DNA from 3 places in the Vibrio algivorus genome. Region 1 is predicted to be linked to each of the others. Evidence: predicted binding sites of a transcription regulator. Region 1 holds the regulator's gene; each other region holds the start of a gene.

The links. Region 1 encodes PurR, which represses purine synthesis genes. Its sites were predicted from a motif close to TNANGNAAACGTTTNCNTNA; they were not measured.
Region 2: a site for PurR is predicted at 1,945-1,964, ahead of folD (bifunctional methylenetetrahydrofolate dehydrogenase/methenyltetrahydrofolate cyclohydrolase FolD). Genes of this name have one in related genera too.
Region 3: a site for PurR is predicted at 1,522-1,541, ahead of QQJ93_RS14380 (inosine/guanosine kinase). Genes of this name have one in related genera too.

Annotation. Positions count from the first base shown of each region.
Region 1 is NZ_BSPV01000004.1:247,334-251,466, reverse strand. Features, by position in the region: gene cmoM (tRNA uridine 5-oxyacetic acid(34) methyltransferase CmoM) at 1-92, opposite strand, end outside; gene elyC (envelope biogenesis factor ElyC) at 205-1,002, shown strand; gene purR (HTH-type transcriptional repressor PurR) at 1,217-2,221, shown strand; gene QQJ93_RS06870 (ABC transporter substrate-binding protein) at 2,344-3,504, shown strand; gene QQJ93_RS06865 (ABC transporter permease) at 3,524-4,133, shown strand, end outside.
Region 2 is NZ_BSPV01000009.1:315,980-320,112, forward strand. Features, by position in the region: gene QQJ93_RS13820 (efflux RND transporter permease subunit) at 1-834, shown strand, start outside; gene folD (bifunctional methylenetetrahydrofolate dehydrogenase/methenyltetrahydrofolate cyclohydrolase FolD) at 1,011-1,865, opposite strand; tRNA gene QQJ93_RS13830 (tRNA-Arg) at 2,113-2,189, shown strand; gene QQJ93_RS13835 (hemerythrin domain-containing protein) at 2,264-2,806, opposite strand; gene QQJ93_RS13840 (aromatic amino acid transporter) at 3,179-4,133, shown strand, end outside.
Region 3 is NZ_BSPV01000009.1:441,918-446,050, reverse strand. Features, by position in the region: gene QQJ93_RS14380 (inosine/guanosine kinase) at 146-1,450, opposite strand; gene QQJ93_RS14375 (DUF2057 family protein) at 1,619-2,257, opposite strand; gene QQJ93_RS14370 (porin) at 2,333-3,364, opposite strand; gene QQJ93_RS14365 (hypothetical protein) at 3,973-4,119, opposite strand.

The sequences.
Region 1 (4,133 bases):
AGGATCACTTGACGAATATCGCCTTTATCGGAACCATAGATGTTTTTGGCGAATTTATGCGCGATATCATCGAAATTTCGATCATTGTCCATTTTTTTTCATTTAAGATAACTGAATTTTGCGTGTATTCTGTCACAGCAATTACAGGAATAAAGCAATTACTCCGTTTTACCTGCTGAATGATGAATTTTTGGACTATTTAAAATGTTTGAATTGAAAAAATTAATTGGTGCTCTGCTTATGCCTTTGCCTGCCTTGTTGATTATAGGTTTTATTGGCTTATTTCTTATTATGTTCACCTACAAACGCGGCTTAGGGTGCTTATTCACTTTTGTTTCTTTAATGGGGATCTTTCTATTTTCTTTCCAACCCATTTCGACCTCATTATTGAAACCAACTGAGCGTGCTTATAAAGCTTTTGTGCCAGTAGATGGCGCCATTGACTATGTCATGGTATTAGGAAGTGGCCATATTGTTGATAACGATATTCCAGCAACTTCGGAACTATCTCGCAATGGTTTGATGCGTCTTGCGGAAGGTATTCGTATTTTACACCTCTACCCTGGAGCAAAATTAATTTTGTCTGGTTATAACGGTGGCACATCGGTAAGTAATGCACGAATGATGGCGAATGTTGCTGTTTCATTAGGCGTAGCAAAATCCGATATCATTCTATTAGAAAGTGCTCAAGATACTTGGGATGAAGCGCATCAAGCGGCAGGTTTTGTTGCTGATAAACGTATGGTACTGATCACCTCTGCCAGTCACATGAAACGTGCTATTGGTGAGTTTAACAAAGCAGGACTTGAACCTATCCCTGCACCGACCAATTACTTAGCTTTTGATGATATTAAACAGCCATGGGATAAATATTCTCCACAAGCGAAATATCTAGAGCAAAGTGAACGTTATTGGTATGAGCAGCTTGGTCGATGGTGGTCTTCTTTACGCGACACACTAAGTAACCAGAAGAATTCCGGTACGGCTACAACGTTAGAGTAACGAGATAATACGCGAGCAATCGATAACGTTGCTGCTAACGTGCGGTATTTGTTTTGTCATAAAAATGCCATATCTGATTGTCAGTCATGGCATTTAAGACTAAAATCGTAGTTCATAAAATACAGAATAAAATTAAGTCGCTGATTAAAGGCGACTTTTATCTTTTTAGATTAGAATAAATCCGGCGAAGACGTCGGCATAAAGGAAATTCACTATGGCTACAATTAAAGATGTCGCACGTATTGCAGGTGTTTCTACCACCACAGTGTCACATGTCATCAATAAGACTCGTTTTGTTGCAGAAGCAACTCAAGAAAAAGTCATGGCCGCAGTGAAAGAACTGAATTATGCCCCAAGCGCTGTTGCCCGTAGTCTGAAATGCAATACCACTAGCACCATTGGTATGTTAGTAACGCAGTCAACTAATCCATTTTTTGCCGAAGTAGTAGATGGCGTAGAAAGCTATTGTTACCGCAAAGGTTACACTCTGATCCTTTGTAATACTGGTGGCCGTGCAGATAAACAACGTGATTATATTCGTATGTTAGCTGGCAAACGTGTTGATGGCCTTTTAGTGATGTGTTCAGACTTAGATGCTGATTTACAAGAGATGCTAGATGGTCACCCAGATATTCCTAAGGTCGTCATGGATTGGGGCCCAGAAAGCTCTCAAGCAGATAAGATCATCGATAACTCTGAAGAAGGTGGCTATTTAGCAACTCGTTACCTCATGGCTCAAGGTCACAAAGATATTGCTTGTCTAAGTGGTCACTTCGAAAAAGTTGCCTGTAAAGAACGCATCTCTGGCTGCAAACGCGCATTAGCGGAAGACGGTTTAACGCTTCCAGAAGAGTGGTTACTTGAAGGTAACTTTGAGTGTGATACCGCCGTGATCGCTGCAGATAAAATTCTTGCTATGGAGAAAAAACCAACCGCCGTTTTCTGCTTTAACGATATTATGGCACTCGGCTTAATGAGCCGCTTACAAGAAAAAGGCATGAAAGTACCAGAAGATATTTCGGTTATTGGTTACGATAACATTGATATTTCACCTTACTTCTCACCACCTTTAACGACAGTTCACCAGCCAAAACGTCGTCTAGGTAAGAATGCGGTAGAGATTTTATTAGAGCGTATTAAAGATAAAAATCATGCTAAGCAGACATTTGAGATGTTCCCTGAGATTATTGAACGCTCTTCGGTAAAAACATTGAAATAGTAGTATTCTTAGCCGAGTAACGAATAACTAAACCAGCGCTGATGTCGTTGGTTTTTTTATTGAAATTTTTTAGGCGGATCATCTGTCTATATTGATATACCTAACTTTGTATAAGGATATACATGAAACGTCTGCTACTTAGCTTCATTTTGATCACTCTGCCACTGCTTTCTTCTGCTAAAGATATCTCCATTAGCCAGTTAGATTGGCAACAAGTTGAACAACGAGCAAAAGGACAAGATGTTTACTTTAATGCTTGGGGTGGTAGCCAAGAGATTAATGACTATCTTCGTTGGGTAGCAAAGCAAGTAAAACAAAAGTATGGCATTGAACTTCACCACGTTAAGGTCACTGATATTTCCGAAACCACCACTCGCCTGCTCGCTGAAAAAACTGCTGGAAAACATTCTGGTGGTAGTGTCGATATGGTGTGGATCAATGGTGAAAATTTCAAATCAATGAAGAATAACCAATTACTCTACGGCCCTTTCGTTTCAAGCTTGCCAAATTGGAAAAAAGTCGACTCTAGTCTCCCTGTCACTAATGATTTTTCTGAACCAACAGAAGGATTAGAAGCGCCGTGGGGGGTGGGTCAATTAGTCTATATTCATGATCAGAAAAAGTTACCGACACCCCCACAGTCAGCACAACAATTATTCGATTATGCAAAACACCACCCTGGGCGTATTACCTACCCTAAGCCACCTCAGTTTCATGGCACTAGCTTTTTAAAAGCCTTACTTATCGAACTTTCTGATGAAAAGAGCGCGCTATCTAAGCCCGTTGATGAAGACTCATTTACTCAAGTAACTCAACCTTTATGGGATTACTTAGATGCTATTCAACCTTATTTATGGCAACAAGGCCGCCAATTCCCAACCACTCAACCTGAAATGCTGCAATTGCTCGATGATGATCAAATTGATATTGCTCTTACCTTCAACCCAAATGAAGTTTTTTCAGCCCAAGCAAGCGGTAAGTTAGCCCCAACAACGAAAACCTATGCATGGAAAAATGGCGCATTGTCTAACATTCATTTTCTTGCCATCCCATGGAACGCTAATGCAAAAGAAGGGGCATTAGTCGTAATTAACTTTCTACTCAACCCTCAAGCACAATCACGTAAAGGTGATATCAATGTCTGGGGAGACCCATCAGTATTGCAAACCAAATACTTAACAGGCAGTGCTCAAAAAACGATGTTATTTCCCTCAATTGAAGAGCCTCACCCTAGTTGGCAAACCGCACTAGAACAGGCTTGGATTGAGCGATATAGCCAATAACAACGAATTAAGGGCGCTCATGCAAAGCAAGCAAAGACGTATGCTAAGCATCGGTTATTTACTGGTGATTTTGATCTGCTTTCTCCCCCTTTTTCCGGGGGTGTTAGGCATGGTAATCCCTGCTTTTGGTTTCATTCCGCCGCTTGGTCTAAATATCTTTACCTTGGATGGATTTATTTCAGCTATCAGTTGGCCGGGGGTTGAGCGTTCTCTCTTACAAACCATAATGATCGCGGTTGTCAGTACAGTGATTGCCGTCATAATGACCTTTGCTATTTTGCAAGCCTATTGGGGAAGCCATTCATGGCAGCGAATTGAAAAACTTTTATCCCCTATACTCGCATTACCTCATGTCGCTTTTGCGGTTGGTTTCTTATTCTTATTTTCTGATACTGGTTGGTTAGCCCGTCTTTTTAGCTTCATGGTTAGTGATACTTCAGGGGTTCCCCATGTATGGTTTACTTGGATTTACTCACTACAAGACAATATTGGTATTAGTCTAGCCCTTGCATTAGCAATCAAAGAAACGCCTTTTTTGTTATTAATGAGTGTCGCAATACTGAATAACTTAAAAGTCAAACAAACACTGCAAGTAACACAAGGTTTGGGATACTCTGTTGCTCAATCAT
Region 2 (4,133 bases), on a different contig from region 1:
ATGACGCCAGATGACTTAAATCATTGGTATGTGCGTAATAATGAAGACAAAATGGTGCCATTTAATGCCTTTAGCCATACGCGTTGGGGTATGGGTTCTCCAAACTTACAGCGTTACAATGGTAACTCAGCAGTGGAGATCTTAGGTGAAGCCGCACCGGGTTACAGTACCGGCGATGCGATGGCTGCGATAGAAGATATTGCTAAAACCTTGCCAGATGGCGTTGCAGTGAGCTGGACGGGGATGTCGTACCAAGAGCGTCAGTCTGGTGACCAAGCGCCCATTTTATATGCGTTGTCTATGTTGATTGTATTTTTAAGTCTCGCGGCTTTATATGAAAGCTGGACAATCCCGATGGCGGTTATTCTAGTCGTACCACTGGGGATACTTGGGGCACTTGCAGCTACAATGATGCGCGGATTAGAAAACGATGTGTACTTACAGGTAGGTTTATTAACAACTATTGGTTTATCGGCCAAAAATGCCATCTTGATCGTTGAGTTTGCAAAAGACTTGTATGAGAAAGGTATGGGATTAGTGGAAGCCACATTAGAAGCATGTCGTATGCGTTTGCGTCCTATTTTGATGACTTCATTCGCCTTTATTTTAGGTGTACTACCGTTAGCAACCAGTACCGGTGCAGGGGCAAACTCTCGTCATGCAATTGGTACTTCGGTAATTGGTGGGATGTTGACTGCAACCTTCTTGGCTATCTTCTTTGTACCGCTATTTTATGTCGGCGTAATGAAGTTGTTTGGTGTAAAAAGGAAGGAAACTAAACCTGAATCACAAACCTCTTCAGAGCCACAAGCGGCGATTGAGTCGAAAGATTAGTCTGAAAAGCAACGAATAAAATAGAAATATAAAAGGCAGTGAGTATTAAACACACTGCCTTTTTTGTCTTTATATATCGCTATAAGCGAGTGAGTTTTAATTAACCTGAACTCTGGATAAGAAAGTCAATTAAAGATGTATATCAATAAGGGATGTTTTATTGTTGTTCAGAATAATTACTTCGAAAAGTTCTCACACGCGTACATGGTGTTTTCAATGAGGCTTGCTACCGTCATTGGGCCAACGCCACCAGGTACGGGAGTAATGTGGCTAGCATTGTCTTTCGCGACATCGTATTCCACATCACCAATTAGTTTGCCATTTTCCATGCGGTTGATACCCACATCGATCACAATCGCGCCTTTTTTAATCCAAGCACCCGGAATAAAGTTTGGTTTACCGACAGCGACAACCAGTAGGTCTGCTTGTCGTACATGGCTTTCAAGATCTTTAGTAAAGCGATGACAGGTAGTCGTTGTGCAACCCGCCAGCAATAACTCTAGTGTCATTGGACGGCCAACAATATTCGATGCACCAACAACGACAGCATGTTTTCCGCGAGTATCAATATTGTAACGCTCTAGCAGAGTGATAATACCTTTTGGGGTACAAGAACGTAGCTTAGGAATACGTTGAGATAAACGGCCCACGTTGTATGGGTGGAAACCATCCACGTCTTTTTCTGGGTGAATCGTTTCTAAAACTTTTGTGCTATCAATGCCAGCAGGAAGAGGGAGTTGAACTAAGATGCCATCAATTTCAGGGTCATTGTTAAGTTGCTCAACCATTTCAAGCAATTCTGCTTCTGTGGTGGTTGTCGGTAAATCATAAGACTTAGAAACAAAGCCAACTTCTTCACAAGCACGGCGCTTACTTCCAACATAAACTTGAGATGCAGGATCGCTGCCTACTAGTACAACAGCAAGGCCTGGTGCACGTAAACCAGCGTCAACACGAGCCTGAACACGAGCTTTTACTTCCGAACGAACGGTTTGAGATATTAACTTTCCATCAATAATTTGAGCAGTCATGGTTTTCCTTACGATCCTCATTAGACTAGCAGTAGTAGACAACGCGGCGTATTGTCGCAAATTATGTGATCAATATCCATAACGCAAACGTTTGCTAATGAGGTTTATTTTCATCTTTACCAAAGAATGGAAACCTGACTGAATAATTGCCTGAAATCAGCAATGCCTTTTTTTTCAGCACTTAAACTATAATCCACCATAAAGCCATTGACCTAACGTATTCATCTCGTATAATCCTCCACTCAAAGCGCCCTTAGCTCAGCTGGATAGAGCACCTGCCTTCTAAGCAGGTGGTCACAGGTTCGAATCCTGTAGGGCGTGCCATATATAAAGAAACCCCAGATAACTTAATCAGTTATCTGGGGTTTTTTGCATTCTATCTACAATCTTTTTGCAGCTTAATCAGCCAACTCTATCGCAGTCGGAAAGAGAATCGTATCTTCTACGTGTATATGATTGATTAAATCTTGGCAAAATTCTTCACAGACTTTATAGCAACGTTGCCAGGTTTGGCAGGCTTCTTCTGGAGCTTGAAAATTCTGAGTCACTTGCTGCAATGCCACTACAATTTGATCGGCTTCATTATGCTCATGGGTCATTACGCGGATTGGGTTGCTTATGTGACCAAAGCAGGTTTGTTGCGGTGTTTGTGTGGCAAGGCCTTTAATCGCTGGGAATAAAATTTGCTCTTCTTTGTATAAATGTGGTGTGAGTTCATTTACTAAAGCATGAATTAATGGTGTTAGTTTCTGAATGGTCTCAGACTCTTCAGCATGTACTCGTAGCAGTTTATCCGCCATTTCAATTAATTGTGGCCCGGTTTCTCGAATATATTGATGATGAGTCGATTCAATCAAATCAGCAAGTTGATCTGCCGGCATCGATTCTAGTTGGTTTAATTGATCTTGAGTTAGGTTTGTTTTTCCACATTGTAAGCTCATAATATGCTCCATTAATCAGTGCTGTTCTCATCATAACGTTTCGATTAAGTATGGGCATTGGCTTTAAGTGGTATTTTAAATGCAACTTAGTGTTTGTTGATTTAGATCAACTTGAATAGGGGGAGTTAATGCCCTTGTTTAAAAATAGAGCAAATCTTCTGTCAAATCACAAAAGTTCAATATTGTATCAGCTAACTAGTTTACTAGTCTGGTTGTTGTCGCTATTATGAGCGCATACATCAGGACAGAACTTGGTTGCCTTTCTTTTTGAATACCGTTTTCGGCTAACTTCCTATTTTCTTTGCTTGATGCTTGTTTGTTTTTAAGAGGTACAAGGTGTACTGGCTTAATTTAGCGTAAAGAGAATTTATTATGACTACCGTTACAACAGCGACAACAACAAAGCAGCCTTCATTGGTGGGTGGCGCTTGTATTATTGCAAGTGTCTGTGTTGGTGCAGGTATGCTTGGGTTGCCGAGTGCTGGAGCTGGCGCATGGACGGTTTGGTCTGTACTGGCCATTGCTTTAACCATGGCGGTGATGACGGTTTCGGGTTGGTTATTGCTAGAAGCATTTAAGCTTTATGATTTGAATGTTTCGTTTAACACGGTGACATCTGATCTATTGGGTGAGAAGGTGAATGCCTTTAATAACTTAACTGTGTATTTTGTAGGTGGAATTTTACTTTATGCCTACACCACATCGTTTGGGTTAATTTTGCAAGGCTCACTAGGGCTTGAAAGTAAAACTGCATCGGTCTTGTTTGTGTTTATTGCTTCTAGCGTGGTTTGGCATTCAACACGTGCGGTGGATCGTATTTCAGTGGTACTAATTTGTACCATGCTGCTAAGCTTTGTTTTTGGTGTGTTTGGCTTAACCGTTCATGTTGATTTCTCTTTATTAATGGATGTGGCAAACCAACAAGGGGAATACGCTAAATATGCCATGGCGTTGCTGCCGATAGCTTTAACCTCATTTGGTTATCATCACTCTGTTGCTTCAATGCGTGCTTATTATGGCGAAGAACGTAAAGCTAAATATGCGATTCTAGGTGGTACTTCGATTGCTTTATTCTTGTATGTGATTTGGTTGGTGAGTATTTTTGGTCATTTATCACGTGATTCATTTGGCCCTGTGATCGAGCAAGGTGGTAATGTTGATGTGTTACTGGGTGTGTTAGGTACCGTGGTTGCATCAGATAAAGTCTCTCAAGCGATTAATATTTTCTCGGTTTCTGCAATTTTATCGTCATTTATTGGGGTAGGTTTAGGGGTATTCGATTACATTGCTGACCTTTTCCATTTTGATAATCGTAGTAAATCAGGTC
Region 3 (4,133 bases), on a different contig from region 1:
CCGAAGGGCAAGCTAAAACAAGCTTTATGCTGCGTTAAATTAAATAGAGATAGAATAGCTATGATCATATTCAATTTGCCTTGCCTAAAACTTGTTTTAATCTTGCTGAAACTCGCATCTTGAAGTTACTTGGGTATAGTTGGTATTATCTTTCCCAGTATGCTTCTTCCAAGCTATCTTCTTTCTCTGGTAAGCCTCGAGATAAACGTGGCGAATGTTGTGCTAATACTTCATAACTTACGCGATTAGCATACTTGCATACTTGGGAAAAAGATGAATAAGTCAAAAATGGATATTCATGTTTACTTGAATTAGGGATATTTTCTTTATGATATTTATTAGCCGCCATATCATGCAATATCGCAGATAATGCCGCATCACCGGCTCCATTAGTATTCTTAATTTTCTCAGGACCGCCCATATAAGGTGCAATATGAGAGTACACTTTAATTGGATATTTACATTGAGAACGAATCGTTGGGCGACTAAATTCATACTGATTAAATTCAGCAATCGAGCCAGGTAATAAAGGCAAACTTGTTGATCGCTTTGCTTCTTCTTCGGTATAGCCAGCCATATATAATCCAACAGGGCCTGCAGTACATAATACTAAATCAACCCAATCTAGCGCTTTATTTGAGGCTAATAAAGGGTCATGTTCTCCAGTTAAAGCTTCAGCTTCTTCTTCATTCATTGCTAAAACAGAAACATTCTGCTCAACAAAATTACGCCAGTATTCAGGATCATCTTGAATCACATATTTAGTTCCTAGAGTAAGAACCACTGGAACATCATATTTTTTTGCGTATTCAATCGCTTTCATTGTTGCATCAGGCATAGGATCACCCGCTTTACAACGTACCAAATAGGCAGTTAATACTAAGGCTGAAGCATTTTCAAAAATATGCTCAGGGATACTGGTTGGTAATAACTGGTTCATTTTTCCTTCATTAATTGCAAAGGTTCGCTCACCGTTCTCACTAATTAATGCAAAACAACGACCAATTGGGCCTTCTACGCCTTGTAGATAATTTAAATCCATACGGCTAGAAGTATTACAAAGGTAGCGATATCCATAACTGCCAATTTTAATACTATTACTCATCACACCTAATAAGGTTGATTTATCATCAGCTAGTACGGAGTAATTATGTAATGTATTCCCTATTGTTCCACCTGCAAATTCATCAGTAACGAGATCATATTCCTTTAATTCGTTATATAATGCTTCTGCTTTTTCATCATCAATAACTAAGGAGTGCCCTTTGCTCAATTGATATTTTTCGATGAACTCATCACTTACTTTCGCCTCTATATCAACCAAAGTTTGATCAATACCGATAATATGAGTACGAGACATTCGCTTACTTTCTTGAGCTTGACTGACAAGCGGATCACGAGCATCAACAGGGAAATAGTGTTTAGATTTACGTTGGCCGGGGAATTTCATAGAGATTATGTAGGTTATGAACAGGAATTTGAATTGTAGCCATCAAATTAGATTGCAGCAATATGACACCGAATAGCAACCGTTTGCCCATAAAATAAAGTACTACACAGAGCTTTCAATGAAAAAAAGCGACACACTGACCGCTTCTTTCATCATCTATTTTGGTTATTATTTTTGGTCAATTAACCAAATTTGAAAATCTTTTCGTTCTTGCTCATTTGCTTTCAAGTACCAAGCTTTCAATTGAGAGATATTTTCACTATCGGGCTTAGTTTGAGTATTCATTGGTAAACTCTTTGCTACCACAGATCCTGTAGTTATCGCTGCAACACCACCTCGCATGTTGTAATCCATCACATCTTCAATAAAGTTGCGGCCAAGCTGAACGCCTGTCGTTGATAACGGCTCTTTTTTAACATCAATAGCGTTATCCTGAGTATCGACTAAAGACCATTCAAAATCATTAATTTCATTACGAGCTTGGTTCAAATCTCGATACTCTGGCAATACAAATGTCAATTCATCATCTTGAGCCGTAAACTTCGCAACGATAACATCACTGTATACTCGACGTAAGGTATCATTTTCCATTACACCGGGTTGAAACTTAAATACAATTTGGTTTTCACCATCAGGCAAAATTAAAGTATCAGTTCCAAACAAGCCGCCCTTTTCAACTTTAGGTTTGAGAGAATTAACGACCAGTAGGTTAACACTATCTGGAATTGGGATTTGAACTTCAGCATGGACCAATTGACTCGCTAATAATGCAATGCAGCCTACTGCAGAGAAAAACTTCTTACTCATATACATCCCTTATTTAAAAAATAAAAAAGCCCGGTAAAAACCGAGCTTTGATATTAGCATAACTTTAATCTTTGATTACCAGTAAACGCGAGCACCAAGGCCGAAGTTTGTTTCGCTATCTGCTGTTGTAGGCCCAACAAGGTTATCATTTTCATCAACAAAACCTAATGTCGCACCGTCAGCATAACCAACTTCCGCAAATACACGAGCCCAGCTAGCAAACTTGTATTCAACACCAACAAAGGCATTGTTACCATCTTCATCACCGTAGTCACCAGCATCTTGTTTCACATATTCATAGCCTGCGTACAAAGAGGTCTTTTCAACAAATGTCCAGTAACCACCAACAGAAATTGCATTTTGGTCAACATCAAAGTCAGTATTTTCAACATCGATTTGCGAACCGTAATATGTAGCACTTAATTGTAAAGCATCAGTAACGTCAAATACACCTGTTGCTTCATAATAAGTACTGCTTACATCAATACTTCTTGTTGCACTAGCACCATACTCATGATTACGGTTGTAACCACCACCCGCATGGAAGCTAAACGCACCAAAAGATGCACCCACAAAACCTTCAGCTAAATCTTGATTAGTTGAGTCATCATTTAAACCATAAGTTGCTTTAACCCACCAGTTATCAAGATCAAGAGAGTATTTAATTTGGGACTCTGCAAGCGCGCCATTTAACTGACCGTATAAGTTACCTGTACCACCGAAGAAGTAAGAATAATCTGTACCACCTAGATCATCCGAAGTAGTCCAATCACGGCCGAATTGTACAGTACCAAAATCTGTAGCAAAACCGATTAAGTGGCGGCGTACTGTAACATCATTACCATCATCATTTGAAGGAACACCAACTTCGACTAAACCTAAAACGCCAAAACTATCTGTTACATTATATTTAGCATCTACACCTACACGCGAAGAGCCTGTAGAAAGATCTGCACTATAATCATCTTTATCTAAAAAACGCATTTCGGTACGTAATTGACCATAAAAATCAACTGACGCTTCATCTGTTTTTAGAATTTCAGCCGCACTTGCTGCGCCTGTGAATGCTGCTGCTGATACAGCAAGAGCTAAAAGCGATTTTTTCATAATAATCCACTGCCTTTTATTAATTTGAAATTCCCTTTGGGATTCCTTTCTTTTTTTATTTTATCGCTCGTTAACATCGAGCCAACAAGCGCTACACCTGATTCGCACCTAAAGATTGCAATAAGTTCCCTGAAAGTGTCAAATTTAATAAAAAAAAGTAAATTACCAGTCAAAAAACATAAAAACAAATAATAAACAACAACTTAAACAACCCCGCCTAATAAAAAACCAAAGAAAGGAACAAGAAAAGCAGCCATCTAAAGTGTAATAAAAAGCACAAATACAGAGGTAAAAACTAAAAAAACATAAAAACCTCGCATCAAAAAACCAAAATACACTGAAAAAACAGAATTTAAACCCAAAATAGACACAAGCCATACAAACGCTCGTGAATAGTAAATCTCATGCATCAATATGTGATTCCGATCTTATTTTTTGTGACAATACAGTGACTAAACGGTGAAATTTCGACCTATACGACATTGAATGCGTTTATCATTTTCGGTGACAGTAATGGCTTATTAAATAAATCTAAGTCACATTCCTTTCATATCACCTTATACCCAAGTGACTTCAATATGCAGAATTCAGAGCTATCATCCAAACCTTTAGGCAAGAAAGATTGGCGAAGGAATGTAAGCACCTTTCAAACCAATCTGACCCGGCATAAAGGTTTGGATGAAGCTCCCGAAGGGCAAGTTAAAACAAGCTTTATGCCGCGTTAAATTGAGTAGAGATAGAATCACTATGATCATATTCAATTTGCCTT